2 regions of the Planococcus sp. APC 3906 genome follow, and region 1 is predicted to be linked to the other one. Evidence: predicted binding sites of a transcription regulator. Region 1 holds the regulator's gene; the other holds the start of a gene.
The links. Region 1 encodes LexA, which represses DNA repair genes until DNA is damaged. Its sites were predicted from a motif close to CGAACATATGTTCG; they were not measured.
Positions count from the first base shown of each region.

Region 2: the regulator LexA is predicted to act here: its motif matches at 1,898-1,911, upstream of uvrB (excinuclease ABC subunit UvrB).

Region 1 covers NZ_JASDCW010000004.1:132,358-137,086, forward strand. Annotated here, with positions in the region: gene glnA (type I glutamate--ammonia ligase) at 1-515, shown strand, start outside; gene QMA09_RS04145 (TM2 domain-containing protein) at 563-880, opposite strand; gene QMA09_RS04150 (hypothetical protein) at 1,120-1,320, shown strand; gene QMA09_RS04155 (hypothetical protein) at 1,493-1,687, shown strand; gene QMA09_RS04160 (class I SAM-dependent methyltransferase) at 1,758-2,492, shown strand; gene lexA (transcriptional repressor LexA) at 2,553-3,173, opposite strand; gene yneA (cell division suppressor protein YneA) at 3,339-3,656, shown strand; gene QMA09_RS04175 (YneB family resolvase-like protein) at 3,653-4,306, shown strand; gene QMA09_RS04180 (DUF896 domain-containing protein) at 4,365-4,598, shown strand; gene tkt (transketolase) at 4,723-4,729, shown strand, end outside.
Region 2 covers NZ_JASDCW010000032.1:2,841-7,569, reverse strand. Annotated here, with positions in the region: gene uvrB (excinuclease ABC subunit UvrB) at 1-1,829, opposite strand, end outside; gene QMA09_RS14805 (IDEAL domain-containing protein) at 2,056-2,295, opposite strand; gene QMA09_RS14800 (competence protein ComK) at 2,473-3,027, shown strand; gene QMA09_RS14795 (YhjD family protein) at 3,073-3,438, opposite strand; gene QMA09_RS14790 (ABC1 kinase family protein) at 4,045-4,729, opposite strand, start outside.

The sequences.
Region 1 (4,729 bases):
TCCTTGCAGGAATTCTTGAGCACGCTGAAGGGTTCACAGCTATTACGAACCCGACAGTCAACTCTTACAAACGCCTTGTACCTGGCTACGAAGCACCTTGCTACGTTGCATGGTCTGGACAAAACCGCAGCCCGTTGATCCGCATCCCGGCATCACGCGGATTGTCGACACGCGTAGAAGTACGTTCTGTTGACCCTGCTGCAAATCCTTACTTGGCAATGGCTGTATTATTGGCTGCTGGCCTTGACGGCATCAAGAAGAAAATGACGCCGCCTAAAGCTGTAGACCGCAATATCTACGCAATGAACAGAAAAGAGCGCGAAGCTGTCGGCATCCAAGATCTTCCGCCAACATTGTACGCAGCTCTGCAAGAGTTCCAAAGCAACGAAGTGATGACAAAAGCACTTGGATCACACATCACAAACAACTTTGTAGAAGCGAAAGAAATCGAGTGGGATATGTTCCGCATTGCGGTTCACCCATGGGAGCGCGAGCAATACCTGAAAATGTATTAAGCAAAATGAAACCGCCAGCGCAAATTGCGCTGGCGGTTTTTTAATAATTATGCAATTCTTTCTGCAGGTGATGTAGCCAAAACTTTTTGGATTAGATCTGCTTCAATTTCTGTGTTTCTTGCGCGCAAACGCCCGCCGATAAAGAAAACATCAATCAATGCCCATATTCCAAAACCGCCTAATGTTAATGTCATCGCAATTCCTACACCGATGTCTCCCAAATAATATCTGTGTGCACCGATCGGCGCCAAGAAGAACCAGAGAAGATAGGCTGCCGCCGTGCTCTTTTTCTTGTCCTCATATTCACCATTCAATAACGTCAATTGCTGTGCATTTAAATTCTGTTTTGCTAAAAGATTATCCATCTTTTCTCTCACTCCCCTTATAATTTGATTTTACTAATTTTTTAGCATTTGTAAAGCTAATTAACTAATTAAAATACATAAAATGTATTTTTATTTTTAAAATTTTTTCCGGAATTATTATTATGAAGCGTTTAGCGCAATGGGCACCGGGGTATTATTTAATAGAATTCATAAATAGGATTAATAACCCGTACTGAATTTTCTTAGTGCTTAAGAAGATTTTGTGGGGGGTGATTAATTTGACAAAAATTCAAGGGGTAAAAGATCTGCTGAAGTATTTAGAATCAGCAGGGTGCCCGATGACTGAAGAGCAGATTAATGAAGGCATTGCAAAAAGGCAGATTCCACATAGCCAGTCCTACGCCAATACAATCTTTTTTGACTTGAGGCATATCGATTGGTGGATTTCGGAACAGCAAAAGCAAGAAAGCAAAAATTGAATACGATCTTCGGAAAACCGGTACCCCGGATTCGGCTCCCCAAGAGTCCGTATCCGGGGTTTTCCCTATTTTTTTATGCGATTGAATTCAAAAAAAGAATGCACAACACACCCCTTTCATGGTGTATGATAGACAGAAGCGAAAATAATCTGATTTTAAGGAGGCCCTATGCATGAAAACTTTTCAAGTGGAATTTTATTTTGACCAAGGCAATACTATTGTCCTGACATCATATGCAGAAGATAAGGAATCAGCATTGCGGAATATTCCTACCCATGGCACGTTTGAAATTACTGACCAGGACAACGATCGCCTATACCGTATCACCATCACTCAAGTAAAATACATCATGGTCTATGAATTATAAGGCCTGAAGCATCGCGTTTTATCGGATGCTTTTTTTATGCAGAAAATTAATGGCAGGGAGCTGGCTATGGATGGAATACAGAGGTTCAAGTGTTTACGATGAAAAAGATTTTTTGAATCGTTATTTAAAGCGGCGCAACCGCAAAGAAAGTCCAAACAACGCGATTGAAGAACCGATAATTTGGAAGCTGGCTGGCGACGTCAAAGGCAAAGAAATTTTGGATCTGGGCTGCGGAGACGGCTCATTCGGCCAAAAGCTGCTTGCGGCAGGGGCGGCATCGTATACAGGGATTGAAGGCTCTACAGAGATGGCGCAATTGGCTACCAAAGCCACAGCGTCTCTGGGAGGGGAAATCGAAACAGCAGACCTTGAGCTGTTTAAAGCAAACGGTGCGCAATACGATTTGATCGTCTCCCGTTTTGTCATCCATTACCTGTCAGATATCGAGCGCTTGTTTGAAGAAGTCCACCGCTCGCTGCTGCCGGGCGGGAAATTCGTTTTCACTGTACAGCACCCGGTTACCACAGCAGCATTTACCAGCAAAGACCAAGGGGAGCTTAGAGGCGATTGGCTGGTGGATGATTATTTCAAGGAAGGCAAACGCCAAGAACCTTGGATAGGAAAGACGGTCGTCAAGCATCACCGGACAATTGAAACCTATTTCACAGCGCTTGCGAATGCAGCGCTTACTGTAACGGCACTCAAAGAGGGCCATCCTGTGCGGGCCAATTTTGATTCCGATGCTGAGTTTGAACGGCGGGAACGCATTCCGCTGATGCTGATTTTGGCTGGCCAAAAAAAATAATGGCAATTAAAAAAGCGCTGAGAGAAATTTCTCTCGGCGCTTTTATGCTTGTGTATGTGATTAATGTAATTGGCGGTATACGCCGACCACTTTTCCAAGGATGGAGACCTGGTCTACGATGATTGGATCCATCGATGAGTTTTCAGGCTGCAGGCGGAAATAATTGTCTTCTTTGAAAAATCGTTTGACTGTCGCTTCGTCATCAGCGGTCATCGCCACAACGATGTCGCCGTTGTTAGCGGTTTGCTGTTGTTTAACTACGACATAGTCACCATTCAGGATGCCAGCTTCAATCATACTTTCTCCCATGATTTCAAGCATGAAAATATGGTCGTCTTCTGTTCCGTAGGTTTGTGGGAGCGGGAAATATTCTTCCACATTTTCAATCGCAGTGATCGGAACGCCAGCAGTTACTTTACCGACGAGCGGTACATGAAGGACAGGGCTTTTCTCGATCAGTGAATCGTCTGTGCTGATAATTTCGATTGCTCTCGGTTTTGTCGGGTCGCGGCGGATCAAGCCTTTGCTTTCAAGGCGGGCAAGATGGCCATGGACAGTCGAGCTTGATGCCAAGCCAACTGCTTCTCCGATTTCACGTACGGATGGCGGATAGCCCTTAGCCCGGACTTCATCTTTTATGAATGTCAAAATATCTTCTTGGCGCTTCGATACTTTTTTCAACAGTTTCACCTCTTTTTAGTAGTTCAGCATGTTTTCTACCAATAGTATACCAACTTGGGATATGAAATGCAAACATAGGTTCGAATTTATTTGTTGACAAAAACACTTGTTCGCATTAAAGTAAGAACATACATTCCGAACACACATTCTTAGGAGGCGGTTCTTATGACATTCATCCAAAAAAATTCTTACCTGACAGTACTATTTCTTCTGATCCTATCTTTTTCATTTTATTCGGTGTTCACCCATAATGCGCAGGAAGGCCAAATGAGCCTGGTGCAAGTTGAACAAGGCGATACTTTATGGACACTTGCGGAATCTTTCAGCGGCAATACTCCCCATCAGGAGTGGATTGAAGAAATCATGAAGGAGAACGGCTTAAGCACTCCGAAGATCATAGCCGGACAATCGATCAAAATCCCCAGCGAACAACTGAAATTCGCCCCAGACGAAACCACCAAACTGGCGGGTGATGCAGAATGAAGAAATCTGCATTAATTTATTGCCGCGTCAGCACCACGAAAGACACACAGGAAAGTTCACTTGCACGGCAGGAAGAAGAATTATTGAAATTCGCATTTGCACAAGGATACATGGTTTCAGACATCTTTACAGATCAGCACAGCGGCTACGAAATGGACCGGGAAGGGCTTCTGGAGATGCTCAACGTCATTAAAACCGATAAAGTTTCAGCGGTATTCATCCAGGATGAAACCCGCCTTGGCCGTGGCCATGCACGAATCGCGCTGCTTCATGTCATGAAAAAATATGGCGTGGAGGTTTTTACATTGACCGATCAAGGACCCATCGCATTGAACGATATGGATGACATGGTATTGGAGATTTTAGCGGTTGTTGAAGAGTACCAGCGCAAAATACATAATGCCAAGATCAAACGCGGCATGAAACGCGCTGTTGAAAATGGCTACAAGCCTGAACGCAATCTTAAAGGCCGGGGCAACCCTGATGGCCGCGAGCGCTTAGACCTGCCGATCGACCAGATTGTCAGCCTGAAACAGAATGGGCTGACGTTCCATGAAATTGCGGTAACGCTGCAAGGCTTCGGCTATCAGGCAAGCAAAGCAACCGTCCACAGACGCTACAGGGAATTCCTTGAGATGAAAGAAGGCTAATATATTGCAGAAATCCCGCTTCTTTTGTACGATATGGTAGAAGAAAGGCGGGATTCTATTGTTATCACCAGATAAAATAAAACGCATTAACGAATTATCACGAAAATCCAAGACCGCGGGCTTGTCCATTGAAGAGGCAAAAGAACAATCTGCATTGCGCCAGGAATACTTGTCGACTTTCCGCCAAACGATGCGCGGCACAATTGAAAACGTAAAAGTGATTGATCCGGAAGGCAACGATGTTACGCCGGAGAAAGTCAAAAATATTCGGGAGAATAAGTATTTAAATTAATACTTATTCTTTTTTTGTTGTGCCTAGACTTCAGCGCTCGGCTATTGCGCATTTCTAGTTGTATTCTTGCCTATTGTTGACTACACTAGAATAGGATTAAAATTGTTAATGAGAGGATGTTTTTATGTCAA
Region 2 (4,729 bases), on a different contig from region 1:
GATACATATTCTTCGCCTTCTTCCGCAGCCTCTGTAGCGCGGATGACGTCGCGGATTTTCTTTTGTATCGTAATCGGCGTGATGCCGTGTTCTTCATTATAAGCCGCCTGGATCGTGCGCCGGCGCGTCGTTTCATCGATCGCTTTAGTCATCGAATCGGTCATTCTGTCGGCGTACATGATAACGTGCCCATTCGAGTTCCGCGCCGCGCGGCCCATTGTTTGGATCAATGAACGCTCAGAACGCAGGAACCCTTCTTTGTCCGCATCCAGAATCGTCACTAGCGACACCTCTGGAATATCCAGCCCTTCACGCAGCAAGTTGATGCCGACAAGGACATCGTAGACACCCATCCGCAGTTCCCGGATGATTTCGATGCGTTCGAGTGTTTTGATTTCGGAATGCAGATAATTGACTTTGATGCCCGCTTCTTTCAGATAAGCGGTGAGGTCTTCCGACATTTTCTTCGTCAGCGTCGTCACCAGGACCCGCTCGTTGCGCTCGGTGCGCTGGCGGATTTCGTCCATTAAATCATCGATTTGCCCTTCGATTGGCCGCACTTCGATGGTCGGATCCAAGAGCCCTGTCGGCCGGATGATCTGCTCGACCATTTCCGGCGTGTGTTCAAGCTCATATGGCCCCGGCGTTGCCGAAACGAATACTGCTTGATGGATATGCTCTTCAAATTCCGTGAAGGTCAACGGGCGATTATCCATTGCCGAGGGCAGGCGGAAACCATGGTCGACAAGCACTTTCTTGCGCGCTTGGTCACCATTGAACATGCCGCGCACCTGCGGCAGCGTCACGTGGCTTTCATCGACAACCAACAGGAAATCTTCCGGGAAATAATCGATGAGCGTATAAGGCTGCGCGCCAGCTGGCCGCAGCGTCAAATGCCTTGAATAGTTTTCGATGCCTGAGCAGAAGCCCATTTCGCGCATCATTTCCAAATCGTAGCGCGTACGCTGCTCCAGGCGCTGCGCTTCCAGCAGCTTGTCTTCTGCGCGCATCTCTTTCAGGCGCTCTTCCAGCTCTTCTTCGATATTGGCGATTGCCTTGACCATCTTATCTTCACGCGTAACAAAGTGGGATGCTGGGAAAATCGCGACGTGTTCGCGTTCACCGATGATTTCGCCCGTCAATGCGTCCACTTCACGGATGCGGTCGATTTCATCGCCGAAAAATTCCACGCGCAGGCAGCGTTCATCGCGCGATGCCGGGAAAATTTCCACCACATCGCCCCGTACGCGGAACGTTCCGCGGATAAAGTTGATGTCATTGCGCTCGTATTGCACATCGACCAGTTTTCGCAACAGCTGGTTGCGCTCGATTTCCATCCCTTTGCGCAGCGAAACCACGAGCTCCCGGTATTCTTTCGGGGAACCGAGGCCATAGATGCAAGAGACCGAGGCAATGACAATGACGTCATCGCGTTCGAACAACGAACTCGTCGCCGAGTGGCGCAGCTTATCGATTTCATCATTGATGCTGGCATCTTTTTCGATGAACGTATCCGATTGCGGCACATAGGCTTCCGGCTGGTAATAATCGTAGTAGCTGACAAAATACTCAACCGCGTTATCCGGGAAAAATTCCTTGAATTCGCTGTAGAGCTGCCCCGCCAAAGTTTTGTTATGCGCCATCACGAGCGTCGGCTTTTTCACTTGCTGGATGACGTTCGACATTGTATACGTCTTCCCTGTCCCTGTCGCCCCGAGCAGCGTCTGGCATTTCTTGCCGTTGATGATTCCTTGCGTCAGTTCGGCAATTGCAGCCGGCTGATCGCCTGCAGGCTCATAGGGTGCCTGAAGATTGAATTCCTGTTTCATGGTTGATGCCCTCCGTTCGTTCATTGTCTCTATTTTATCATATGCCCTAAAAATCCCCTAACAAAAAGCGAACATATGTTTTTTCGCTATTTCTTTTGAATCTTCAATGGTGCTTAGAGAATCTATTTCCCTTTATAGAGACCCTTCATTGCCTTAAAACGCAAAAAAATGCATCGGACTGGGTCCGATGCATTTTTGAATCTTATTCTATTAAAAAGCTGCTTGCTCATTCTTCTTCGTGTTTTAATGTCTTCAATTGTTCGCTATACGTGTTGAATGCTTCACGGTCGTTATTGTCCAGGGCTTCATCGATGAGGTTCATCAGCTGTTCTTCTTGCTGAGAGCGGTGAACATGCTTTAGGAATAGATCCAGGTAGATATCGTTCAAAAGTTTTTCCGCTTCAGTCGCTTTCTTTGTTTGAGCCATCGCTTTCATGAAATCAGCGTAAGAATAATAGTTTTCCATTCTTCATCACCCCGAATGCTTTTCATTAGTATACAATATAATTTTGCAAAGAACAATCGTTTTTTGAAAATTCTAATGAAATAGAATATATTTTATTTTCCTCCGCAAAGCCTTTGCTAATTTGCATTTTTTCCTTATAATGTTATATGTATAGTAAATTTGAGGGGTGTATAATACATGAGCAAAAAGAATCATCAGCTCTTATCATATACGGTGTGCAGCAATACCTATGCACTTTTGCCGTATATTGACGGCCATAGAAACTGGACGCGGGTCATTGAAGACCGCAGCGAATTCATCGTAGAGGAATCCGTCTATAAAATCATCAGTTCTTCGTGCAGATTTTACAGGGGATCCCTCGAAAGCGCCACCCTCTATTCCCAGAAAGCGATCCGGGTCAAACATAAGCCACCTGTCATCATCGGGGAATACTATGGCAGCCCGCTCATTTTCTTTCCTACCCATTCACCGAAGAACCGCGATTCTGTTTGGTTCAATTTTGATGCGGTCGAGTTGATCGACAGTGAAGACACGATTAAAGGAAGTCTTGTACACTTGAGCAACGGCATCAGCGTACCGCTTGATGTGTCGCCCATCGCCCTTAGAAACCAGCATTCGTTTGCCGGTTCGCTGCGCCGCTTTTTCAGGAATTCCCAGCAAATCCATAAACAGCAGATGGTCTATTTGACGAAGCGGCGATATCCGCCCCGCGCTCAGCATCCGATGGATTGACCGGCGAAACTTCAGTTATTGTTCATTTGCGGCTGGCGGCCCTGGTTAAATCTCCCGGTGGGCCATCGCCAAATAGATTCGCAGCAGCTCCTCCACTTGATTGCGTAGGCGCAAATTCAAATAGCGCCTGTGATCTTCGTAGCCCCCATGGTAAAAGACATATTCAGTAAAGGTGTCATCGCCTGTCCCCTTCAGCATTTTCATATGCTGCTTGCGCATATGGATGTTCGTTTCCTTCAGCTCCTTCTGAACTTTCCGAATCGCTCCATCCACCAATTCAACGTATGGCCTCTTCAATTTAAAAGGACCCTGTTCGAATAATGCACGGTCGCGCTCCAAAATGATCAGCACCATCGGCAAATACATCGCTTTTTCAAAATAGACGATTTCCTCTTGTGAGATTAACGGCATTCTTAGCACCTCCTCAAAAAGGGAACGTTTGTTCTTATTTTTAATTTTAGCGTCATTTCAGGAAATTGCAATAGCCTGTGTTAAATAATCCTTTCTACGATATTCACCTATATAAGTTGAACTAATGAATATTCATAATCGATATTCCGCAAAACAGCTACGCTTGCCGCGGGCGAGCGCCAAGCCTCCTCAGTCGCTTTGCTCCTTGCGGGGTCTCGGCTATCTCGCTTTCCCGCAGGCAAGACTTACCCGAAGCTTGCGAGGGCAAGTCTTTGCGACGAAGCGCATAGCGCTGCAGGAGCAGTAAGGTTTTCTCAGCTGTTTTGCTCCATATCGAGAGATATCTTAGCGGAGGCGCGTCAAGGGGCTAGGCGAAGCAATGAGACGAGTGTTCATGTCGTCTCATTGCGAGAGCCAAGGAGTGCCAAATACTTTTGGCAACTTCTTTGCGACGAGTTTGCGCAGGAGCAATCGTCTTTGCACTGCCCAAAGCGTCCGAAGCGATTTTCAATATGATACTTCTTTAGTTCAACTTATACATACGGTCTTGCCATGAAAAAAAGAGCTGTCCGGAATTCTGTTTTGCAGAATTCCGGACAGCTCTTTTCATTTAATTGAACGGTAAATCCATAATGAACCGACGAAAAATCCGGAAGACACCCACATGAACGGCTCATGCCAGAACCACACCGACACCGAAATGCCGGTGAACGACAGGATGGTGAAGATGCCGGCAAACATGCGGCTTTGCAAATCGCGCTCATGCTGGCGATTGCGTCCGTCGCGATTTTCGATGTAATGGCGCATGCGCTCCGGCTCTTCCAAATAACTGATGACTTTCTGCGGCAGCACCCGGAATGGACCCGATGCGTTGAGCACCCAGCGCAGCACATCGCTTTTGCCGAAGACAGGCTTGCCTTCTTTTTGGGTCGACGCCCATTCCAGAACACGAGGCCGCGCCAATGCCAAGAGGTCAATGCCGGGATCCAAGACGTTGAGAACGCCAACAAAGATTGAAGCCGCGCGCCCGAAGAATGCAAACTCAGCTGGCAGCTGTACAGGCTGTGTCCGGACGATGTTTTGCATGTCCTTGAACAGCCGCTCCACGACAAAGCTGTCCATCTGCATCAGCTCGTCTGATTCATAAGCAGCGACCAATCGGGAAATCGTATCGGCCAAAAGCTCGCGGTTCGCTTGCGGCAATAGGAACCGCAGCTCTTCAAGCGCATCAAGGACCAATTCGTAGTTTTTGAAGATGATGCCTTCTGCAATCCGCAAAACGGCTTGGGAA